3 regions of the Streptomyces sp. NPDC051555 genome follow, and region 2 is predicted to be linked to each of the others. Evidence: predicted binding sites of a transcription regulator. Region 2 holds the regulator's gene; each other region holds the start of a gene.

The links. The regulator HrcA, encoded in region 2, represses chaperone genes, less so after heat shock. The targets are predictions, from matches to a motif close to TTNGCACTCNGNNNNNCNGAGTGCNAA.
Region 1: groES (co-chaperone GroES) is a predicted target of HrcA. The motif match lies at 1,632-1,658, and genes of this name have one in related genera.
Region 3: groL (chaperonin GroEL) is a predicted target of HrcA. The motif match lies at 1,500-1,526, and genes of this name have one in related genera.

What each region holds. Positions count from the first base shown of each region.
Region 1 covers NZ_JBITDP010000003.1:454,424-457,683, reverse strand. Annotated here, with positions in the region: gene groL (chaperonin GroEL) at 1-1,042, opposite strand, end outside; gene groES (co-chaperone GroES) at 1,176-1,484, opposite strand; gene ACIBEA_RS10585 (response regulator transcription factor) at 1,706-2,398, shown strand; gene ACIBEA_RS10580 (sensor histidine kinase) at 2,391-3,260, shown strand, end outside.
Region 2 covers NZ_JBITDP010000023.1:109,389-112,648, forward strand. Annotated here, with positions in the region: gene ACIBEA_RS34555 (DUF3097 domain-containing protein) at 1-133, opposite strand, end outside; gene ACIBEA_RS34560 (MBL fold metallo-hydrolase) at 162-887, opposite strand; gene hrcA (heat-inducible transcriptional repressor HrcA) at 1,081-2,097, shown strand; gene dnaJ (molecular chaperone DnaJ) at 2,098-3,234, shown strand.
Region 3 covers NZ_JBITDP010000019.1:88,156-91,415, reverse strand. Annotated here, with positions in the region: gene groL (chaperonin GroEL) at 1-1,334, opposite strand, end outside; gene ACIBEA_RS31600 (cold-shock protein) at 1,685-1,891, opposite strand; gene ACIBEA_RS31595 (ubiquitin-like small modifier protein 1) at 2,309-2,584, opposite strand; gene thrC (threonine synthase) at 2,618-3,260, opposite strand, start outside.

The sequences.
Region 1 (3,260 bases), on a different contig from region 2:
GGTTGACGCGACCGAGCACGTCGTCGCTGCTGCCGCCACCGTCGACGACGACCGTGTCGTCCTTGGTGATCGTGACGCGGCGGGCGGAGCCCAGTACGTCCAGACCGGCCTGGTCGAGCTTGAGGCCGACCTCTTCGGCGATGACGGTGGCGCCGGTGAGGGCGGCCATGTCCTGGAGCATCGCCTTGCGGCGGTCACCGAAGCCGGGGGCCTTGACGGCCACGGCGTTGAAGGTGCCACGGATCTTGTTGACGACGAGGGTGGAGAGCGCCTCGCCCTCGACGTCCTCGGCGATGATCAGCAGCGGGCGGGAGCCGCCACCCTGGATGACCTTCTCCAGCAGCGGGAGCAGGTCCTGGATGGAGGAGATCTTGCCCTGGTTGATCAGGATGTACGGGTCCTCGAGGACGGCCTCCATACGCTCCTGGTCGGAGACCATGTACGGGGAGAGGTAGCCCTTGTCGAAGGCCATGCCCTCGGTGAACTCCAGCTCCAGGCCGAAGGTGTTGGACTCCTCGACGGTGATGACACCGTCCTTGCCGACCTTGTCCATCGCCTCGGCGATGAGCTCGCCGACCTGGGTGTCCTGCGCGGAGAGCGCGGCCACGGCGGCGATGTCGGACTTGTCCTCGATCGGGCGGGCGGTCTCCAGCAGCTCGGCGGAGACGGCCTTGACCGCCGCGTCGATGCCCTTCTTCAGGGCGGCCGGGGAGGCGCCGGCGGCGACGTTGCGCAGACCCTCGCGGACCAGCGCCTGGGCCAGCACGGTGGCGGTGGTGGTGCCGTCACCCGCGATGTCGTTGGTCTTGGTCGCCACCTCCTTCACGAGCTGGGCACCGAGGTTCTCGTACGGGTCGTCGAGCTCGACCTCGCGCGCGATGGTGACACCGTCGTTGGTGATGGTGGGGGCGCCGAACTTCTTGTCGATGACGACGTTGCGGCCCTTGGGGCCGATCGTCACCTTGACCGTGTCGGCAAGCTTGTTGACACCGCGCTCCAGAGCGCGACGGGCGTCCTCGTCAAACTTAAGAATCTTCGGCATGGGAGCGGTTCAGCCCTCTCGTTGCGATCCCCGGCCGCTCACCGCGACCGCCTTGAACGAACTACGCCCCTCGCCGCCCGGCATCAGCAGGGGTGACCAGGGGCGTAGCTCAAAGCAAAACTGGAGAAGTGACTTACTTCTCGACGATCGCGAGCACGTCGCGGGCCGAGAGGACGAGGTATTCCTCGCCGTTGTACTTCACTTCGGTGCCGCCGTACTTGCTGTACAGGACGACGTCGCCGACGGTGACGTCCAGCGGAAGACGCTGGCCGTCCTCGAAGCGACCCGGACCCACGGCGAGGACGACGCCCTCCTGGGGCTTCTCCTTCGCGGTGTCCGGGATGACCAGGCCGGAAGCCGTGGTCTGCTCGGCGTCGAGCGGCTGGACCACAATGCGGTCCTCAAGCGGCTTGATGGCAACCTTGGAGCTGGTGGTCGTCACGATCCGGTCTCCCCCTTCGGAGATCTCACGGGGTTAACTGTTTTGGGGTGGCGACCAGGTGGTTCCGTCGTCGCGGGTGCCGGACCTGCCTGTCGCTGTGTTGGCACTCACCAGTGGCGAGTGCCAGGCCCGAGACTATTCCGGCGATTAGCACTCGGTCAAGCGGAGTGCCAATTTCTCGCGTCCGGTGTTGTCCCCGCCCGGTGTGTGACGCTTGGTTCGTGCGCATTCTCGTGGTCGAAGACGAAGAGGGGCTGGCCGAGTCCCTCCGGCGCGGCCTGTCCGCCGAGGGCCACTGGGTCGAGGTCGCGCACGACGGCCACCGCGGCCTGGAACTCGCGCTCAGCGGCGGTCCCTACGACGTGGTCCTGCTGGACCTGATGCTGCCCGGGCTCAGCGGGTACGAGATCTGCACGCGGATGCGCGCCCACGGCGACGCGACCCCGGTGCTGATGCTCACCGCCAAGGACGGCGAGTACGACGAGGCCGAGGGCCTGGACTCCGGCGCCGACGACTACCTGACCAAACCGTTCTCCTTCGTCGTCCTGTGCGCCCGCGTCCGGGCGCTGGCCCGGCGGGCCGGGGCCCCCGGGCGCGCCGCCACCCTCCAGGCCGGCGACCTCTTCCTCGACCCCGAGGCCCGCCGCTGCCGCCGGGGCACCCTGGACATCGAGCTGACCGCCCGCGAGCTGGGCGTGCTGGCCTGTCTGATGGAGAACCCGGGACGGGCCGTGGCCAAGCAGGAGATCCTCGACGAGGTCTGGCGCTCCCCCGGCGGCTCCGCGGGCATCGACCCGAACATCGTCGAGGTGTACGTCTCCTCGCTGCGCAAGAAGATCGACGCCCCCTTCGGGCGCCGCTCCATCCGCACCGTCCACGGCACCGGCTACCGGATGGCCCCCGACGGTGGTTAGGCCGCCCAAGGCCCGCAAGAGACGGCCCAGCAGCGTCCGGGCCCGCGCGGCCCTCGCCGCCGCGCTCGCCATGGCGGCCGTCCTGGCCGTCGGCGGGATCTGGCTCTACGGCCTGCTGCGGGCCAACCTGCTGGACAACACCAACGGCCGCACCGAACTGGCCGCCCGCAAGGTGGCGGCCCAGCTCGACACCCGGACCCTGCCCGCGGGGCGGCTGCCGGCCCCCGAGAGCGGGGTGGACCTGGTGCTCGTCCTGGACTCCGCCGGCGCGGTGACCGCCGCCAGCGGGGATCCCGGGCGGCTGCCCGCCGAGCTGGCGGGGCTGCGGCCGGCCGCCGGGGCGGATGCGCGCGCGGCCGTCCTGCCGCCGCCCGCCCCCGGGAGCGGCGAGCGGCGCGCGGTGGTCGTGGTCCGCTCCCCCGGGGCGCCCGGGGCCGCCGGGACGCCGCACTACGTCTACGCGATGACCGTCCTCGGGGACGTGGACGGCGCCACCCGTTCCGTCGCCTACGGGATGCTGGGCGGCGCGCCCCCGCTGATCGCCTTCGCCGCCGCGCTCGCCTGGTGGGTCGCGGGGCTGGCGCTGCGTCCGGTCACCGCGATCGGCGACGCCCTGGCCTCGGTCACCGCGAGCGAGCTGGACCGGCGGGTGCCCGACCCCGGCGGGGCGGACGAGATCGCGCGCCTCGCCCGGACCGTGAACGACACCCTGGATCGGCTGGAGCGCTCGGACGCGCGCCAGCGCCAGTTCACCGCCGATGCCTCGCACGAGCTGCGCAATCCGCTGGCCGCCGTGCGGTCCCGGCTGGAGGTGGCGTTGGAGGAGCCCGACCGGGAGTCGGTCGCGGCCGCCCTGGCCGAC
Region 2 (3,260 bases):
CCTCGCAGCCGACGACGGCCCCGCAGAAGCCCGTACCGGCCTCCTCGACCACCACGTCGAGGTCCGCGGGGACCTCGGGGACGGGGCGGGGGCGCTTCCACGCGGGGGTCAGGTCGGACGAGTACTCACGCATCCGGCCGACGCTAGGAGGCCCCACGGCCTCACGCACGCGACACGCCGTACCGCAGGGCCAGTGTGTCGCGTTGCGCACGCACGAAGGCCGCGTCGACCACCGCTCCGTGACCGGGCACGTACAGCGCGTCGTCGCCGCCCAGTGACAGCAGCCGGTCCACGGCGGCGGGCCACTGCGCGGGCACCGCGTCCGGGCCCGCCTGCGGCTCCCCGGACTCCTCGACCAGATCCCCGCAGAAGACCACCTCCCGGCCGCCCGGCACGAACACCGCGAGGTCGTGCCCGGTGTGCCCGGGTCCCACATTGGCCAGCAGCACCTGCACCGCGCCCAGCTCCAGGGTCCACTCGCCCGACACCAGATGCCCCGGGGCGACCAGCGACTCGGTCGCCGCGGCCGCCTCCGCCCGCGCCAGCCCGTGCCGCACGGCGTCCTCGCGCAGCCCGTCCCGGCCGGTGATCAGCAGCGCGTCGAGGCCCACCGCGCCGTACACCTGGGCCTCCGGGAAGGCCGCCGCGCCCAGAACGTGATCGAAATGGCCGTGCGTGAATGCGATATGCGTCACCCGGCGGCCCGTCATTCGCTCCGCCGCCACCCGCAGCCCCGCCCCCTCCGCGACGGAGGATCCGGGGTCGATGAGCAGGACCGCGTCATCGCCCACCACCAGCCCCGCGGTGCAGTCCCACACCGGCAGTCGCAGCCGGCCGGACCGCTCGGTCAGCCGTTCCCAACCCGCGTCTTCCCAACTCACGTCCATGCGGCGACGCTAGTCGAGCGGTCGCTCCCCGCGCGGTACCTTGACGGGCCGCCCTTGCTAACGCCGTACGTACCCGCCGTACACTGACCGGGGGATCTCTGGCACTCACCGACCGCGAGTGCCAGTGGCACCCGCCATGACGGCCGGTGGACAGGCTCCACACGAACAGGCATCACAGACGGAGGTGTGCGCGATGCTCAGCGAACGCAGACTCGAAGTGCTCCGCGCCATCGTCCAGGACTACGTCGGGACGGAGGAGCCGGTCGGCTCCAAGGCGCTCACCGAGCGGCACCGGCTCGGCGTCTCGCCCGCCACCGTGCGCAACGACATGGCCGTGCTGGAGGAAGAGGGCTACATCGCCCAACCCCACACCAGCGCGGGGCGCATCCCCACGGACAAGGGCTACCGCCTCTTCGTCGACAGACTGGCGGGCGTCAAACCGCTGTCGACGCCCGAGCGCAGGGCCATCCAGAACTTCCTCGACGGCGCCGTGGACCTCGACGACGTCGTCGGTCGCACGGTGCGGCTGCTGGCGCAGCTCACCCGGCAGGTCGCCGTCGTCCAGTACCCCAGCCTGACCCGCTCCACCGTCCGCCACGTCGAGCTGCTCCTGCTGGCCCCGGCCCGCCTGATGCTCGTACTGATCACGGACACGGGCCGGGTCGAGCAGCGGCTCATCGACTGCCAGACGCCCTTCGGGGAGACCTCTCTGGCCGACCTGCGGGCGCGGCTCAACAGCCGGATCGTCGGCCGCCGGTTCACCGACGTGCCGCCGCTGGTGCAGGACCTCCCGGAGTCCTTCGAGACCGAGGACCGGGCGACGGTCTCCACCGTCCTCGCCACCCTCCTCGAAACCCTCGTGGAGGAAGCCGAAGAACGGCTGATGATCGGCGGCACCGCCAATCTCACCCGCTTCGGACACGATTTTCCCCTGACGATCAGGCCGGTGCTCGAAGCGCTGGAGGAGCAGGTCGTGCTCCTCAAGCTGCTGGGCGAGGCCAGTGAGTCGGGAATGGCCGTACGGATCGGGCACGAGAACGCCTACGAGGGACTGAACTCCACGTCGGTCGTCTCGGTCGGTTACGGTTCGGGCGGCGAAGCAGTCGCCAAACTCGGCGTGGTCGGACCGACCCGCATGGACTACCCCGGAACGATGGGAGCGGTACGCGCAGTGGCACGTTACGTCGGACAGATCCTGGCGGAGTCGTAAGTGGCCACGGACTACTACGCCGTACTCGGCGTGCGCCGCGACGCTTCCCAGGACGAGATCAAGAAGGCCTTCCGGCGCCTCGCGCGTGAACTCCACCCGGATGTGAATCCGGACCCGAAGACGCAAGAGCGCTTCAAGGAGATCAACGCGGCCTACGAGGTGCTGTCGGACCCGCAGAAGAAGCAGGTCTACGACCTCGGCGGCGACCCGCTGTCCTCCTCGGGCGGCGGCGGAGCGGGCGGGTTCGGAGCCGGCGGCTTCGGCAACTTCTCGGACATCATGGACGCCTTCTTCGGGCAGGCCTCGCAGCGCGGACCGCGCTCGCGGACCCGCCGGGGCCAGGACGCCATGATCCGCCTCGACCTGGAACTCGACGAGGCGGCCTTCGGGACGACCAAGGACATCCAGGTCGACACGGCCGTCGTCTGCACCACCTGCTCCGGTGAGGGCGCCGCACCCGGCACCTCGGCGCAGACGTGTGACATGTGTCGCGGCCGCGGCGAGGTCTCGCAGGTCACCCGGTCCTTCCTGGGCCAGGTCATGACCTCGCGGCCCTGCCCGCAGTGCCAGGGCTTCGGCACCGTGGTCCCGACCCCGTGCCCCGAGTGCGCGGGCGACGGCCGGGTCCGTTCCCGCCGCACCCTGACGGTCAAGATCCCGGCCGGTGTCGAGAACGGCACCCGCATCCAGCTCGCGGGCGAGGGCGAGGTCGGCCCCGGCGGCGGCCCCGCCGGCGACCTCTACGTCGAGATCCACGAGCTGCCGCACTCGACCTTCCAGCGCCGCGGGGACGACCTGCACTGCACGGTCACGATCCCGATGACGGCGGCCTCCCTCGGCACGAAGTGCCCGCTGGAGACCCTGGACGGCCTCGAAGAGGTGGACGTCCGCCCCGGCACCCAGTCGGGCCAGTCCATCCCGCTGCACGGCCGCGGCGTCACGCACCTGCGCGGCGGCGGCCGTGGCGACCTGATCGTCCACGTCGAGGTCATGACCCCGAACAAGCTGGACGCGCAGCAGGAGGAGTTGCTGCGCCAGCTGGCGAAGCTGCGCGGCGAGGAGCGGCCCACCGGGCAGTTCCAGCCCGGGCAGCAGGGCCTCTTCAGTCGGTTGAAGGACGCCTTCAACGGGCGCTGACCGCACTGGCGAAGGACGCCCCGGGC
Region 3 (3,260 bases), on a different contig from region 2:
TCCAGCGCGAGCTTCACGGCGTTGGCGCCGGTCGCCTCGTCGCCCGTGAGCTCGAGCTTCTCGAAGACCGCGGAGGCCTGGAGGAGTGCGACGCCGCCACCGGCGACGATGCCCTCTTCGACGGCCGCCTTGGCGTTGCGGACGGCGTCCTCGATGCGGTGCTTGCGCTCCTTGAGCTCAACCTCCGTCGCGGCGCCGGCCTTGATGACGGCCACGCCGCCGGCCAGCTTCGCGAGGCGCTCCTGGAGCTTCTCGCGGTCGTAGTCCGAGTCGGAGTTCTCGATCTCGGCGCGGATCTGGTTGACGCGACCCTGGACCTGGTCGCTGTCGCCGGAGCCGTCGACGATCGTGGTCTCGTCCTTGGTGATGACGACCTTGCGAGCGCGGCCGAGCAGGTCGAGACCGGCGTTCTCGAGCTTGAGGCCGACCTCCTCGGAGATGACCGTGCCGCCCGTGAGGATGGCGATGTCACCGAGCATGGCCTTGCGGCGGTCGCCGAAGCCCGGGGCCTTGACGGCGACGGACTTGAAGGTGCCGCGGATCTTGTTGACGACCAGGGTCGACAGGGCCTCGCCCTCGACGTCCTCGGCGATGATCAGCAGCGGCTTGCCGGACTGCATGACCTTCTCGAGGAGCGGCAGCAGGTCCTTGACCGAGCCGATCTTCGAGTTGACGATCAGGATGTACGGGTCGTCGAGGGACGACTCCATGCGCTCCATGTCGGTGGCGAAGTACGCCGAGATGTAGCCCTTGTCGAAGCGCATGCCCTCGGTGAGCTCGAGCTCCAGGCCGAAGGTCTGCGACTCCTCGACCGTGATGACGCCTTCCTTGCCGACCTTGTCCATGGCCTCGGCGATGAGCTCGCCGATCTGGGTGTCAGCGGCGGAGATGGAGGCCGTAGAAGCGATCTGCTCCTTGGTCTCGACGTCCTTGGCCTGGGCCAGCAGGGCGGCGGAGACGGCCTCGACGGCCTTCTCGATTCCACGCTTGAGGGCCATCGGGTTGGCGCCGGCGGCTACGTTGCGCAGGCCCTCGCGGACGAGCGCCTGGGCCAGCACGGTGGCCGTGGTCGTACCGTCGCCGGCGACGTCGTCCGTCTTCTTGGCGACTTCCTTGACCAGCTCGGCGCCGATCTTCTCGTACGGGTCCTCGAGCTCGATCTCCTTGGCGATGGAGACACCATCGTTGGTGATCGTGGGGGCGCCCCACTTCTTCTCAAGGACGACGTTGCGACCCTTGGGGCCAAGGGTGACCTTGACGGCGTCGGCGAGCTGGTTCATGCCTCGCTCGAGACCGCGCCGGGCCTCCTCGTTGAACGCAATGATCTTGGCCATCTGAAGTGGTCCTCCCGGACAGCGGTGGATTGCTCCCGGACCGCGCCCGCGCCCGCGACGGACGGCCTGTGGGTCCGACGGTTCCTTCCCGCCGACCCGCTGGGCCTCACCGACCCGGTCCTCGTTTTGGTAGCACTCTCACCTGGAGAGTGCTAACGCCAATGATTAGCACTCGGCACCCCCGAGTGCAAGCGGCTTCGGGGAACACCCGGTGAACGGCGGGGCCCTGCACGCGTTCCCGCACGCACTGCGGCGGGCGCCGCCGCCCGCCGGGAACGCACGCGGGGCCCGCATCCGTGTCTCAGGATGCGGGCCCCGCGCGTTCGTATGTCGGTGGTCGATCGCTCCGGCTAGCCGACTGCGAGCTTGACCATGTCCGCCTGCGGACCCTTCTGGCCCTGCGAGATCTCGAACTCGACCCGCTGACCTTCTTCAAGGGTGCGGTACCCGTCCATCTGGATGGCGCTGTAGTGGACGAACACATCCGCACCACCGTCGACCGCGATGAAGCCGTAGCCCTTCTCCGCGTTGAACCACTTGACGGTGCCCTGAGCCATGCCTAACTCCCCTATTACTGGCCCTTGCGCAGGACCGCACTTCGCGGACCCGGGTCAGAACTTGCGCCGGAACGCCTCGACCGGGGCTGAATGTATCTGCACCGCTGCTGTCTGCAACAGGTCATTCCCACGAGAATTCTGGACACGCCATTACATTGAAATAGGGTGAAAATTAGGAATCTTCCGGGGCAACTCGGGCCGGACAAACCACGCCAACGACCCATAGCGCGCACGCATGTTGACTCAATGTCAACCCTTCCGCGACCCGTTCATATGCGGCGGGCAAGAACAGCGGTGGGGACTTCCCCAACTCTACCGCGCCCAACCAAGCAGAATTGCCCCCTCCGTTTCCTACCGGAGGGGGCAATTCAGGTTTTGGTCTACGAGGCCGGGTGGTCCGGACCGCGCCGGGGTGGGTCAGCCGCCCGCGACGGCGGGGATGATCGAGACGCCCACGCCGTCGGGCGTCGGCGTCTGCAGCCCGCTCTCGAAGCGCACGTCGTCGTCGTTGACGTAGACGTTCACGAAGCGGCGCAGCTTGCCCTGGTCGTCGAGGACGCGGGCGGAGATGCCCGGGTGGCTCTGCTCCAGGGAGTCGATGACCTCGCTGAGGGTCGCGCCCTCGGCGGCGACCTCGGCCTGGCCGCCCGTGTAGGTGCGCAGGATGGTGGGGATGCGGACGTTGACGCTCATGGCGCTACTGCCTTTCCGGGGTTCGAGGGGTGATCAGACCAGGCCGGCGGCGCGGAACGCGTCCAGGCTCGGGCGGATGGTGGCGGTCTGGCCGCTGTCGGCGGCCACCGCCTCCAGGGTCTTCAGGCCGTCACCGGTGTTCAGGATCACGGTCGTCAGCGCCGGGTCCAGATGCCCGTTCTCGATGAGCTTCTTCGTCACGCCGACGGTCACGCCGCCCGCGGTCTCGGCGAAGATGCCCTCGGTCTGCGCCAGGATCTTGATGGCCTCGACGACCTGGGTGTCGTCGACGTCCTCGACGTAACCGCCGGTGCGGCGGGCGATGTCCAGGACGTACGGGCCGTCGGCCGGGTTGCCGATCGCGAGCGACTTGGCGATGGTGTCCGGCTTCTGCGGGCGGACCACGTCGTGACCGGCCTTGAAGGCGGTCGAGACGGGTGAGCAGCCCTCGGCCTGGGCGCCGAAGATCTTGTAGGGCTTGTCCTCGACCAGGCCGAGCTTGATCAGCTCCTGCAGACCCTTGTCGATCTTCGTCAGCTGCGAGCCGGACGCGATCGGGATGACGATCTGGTCGGGCAGCTGCCAGCCGAGCTGCTCGCAGATCTCGTACGCCAGCGTCTTGGAGCCCTCGCCGTAGTACGGGCGCAGGTTGACGTTGACGAAGCCCCAGCCCTCG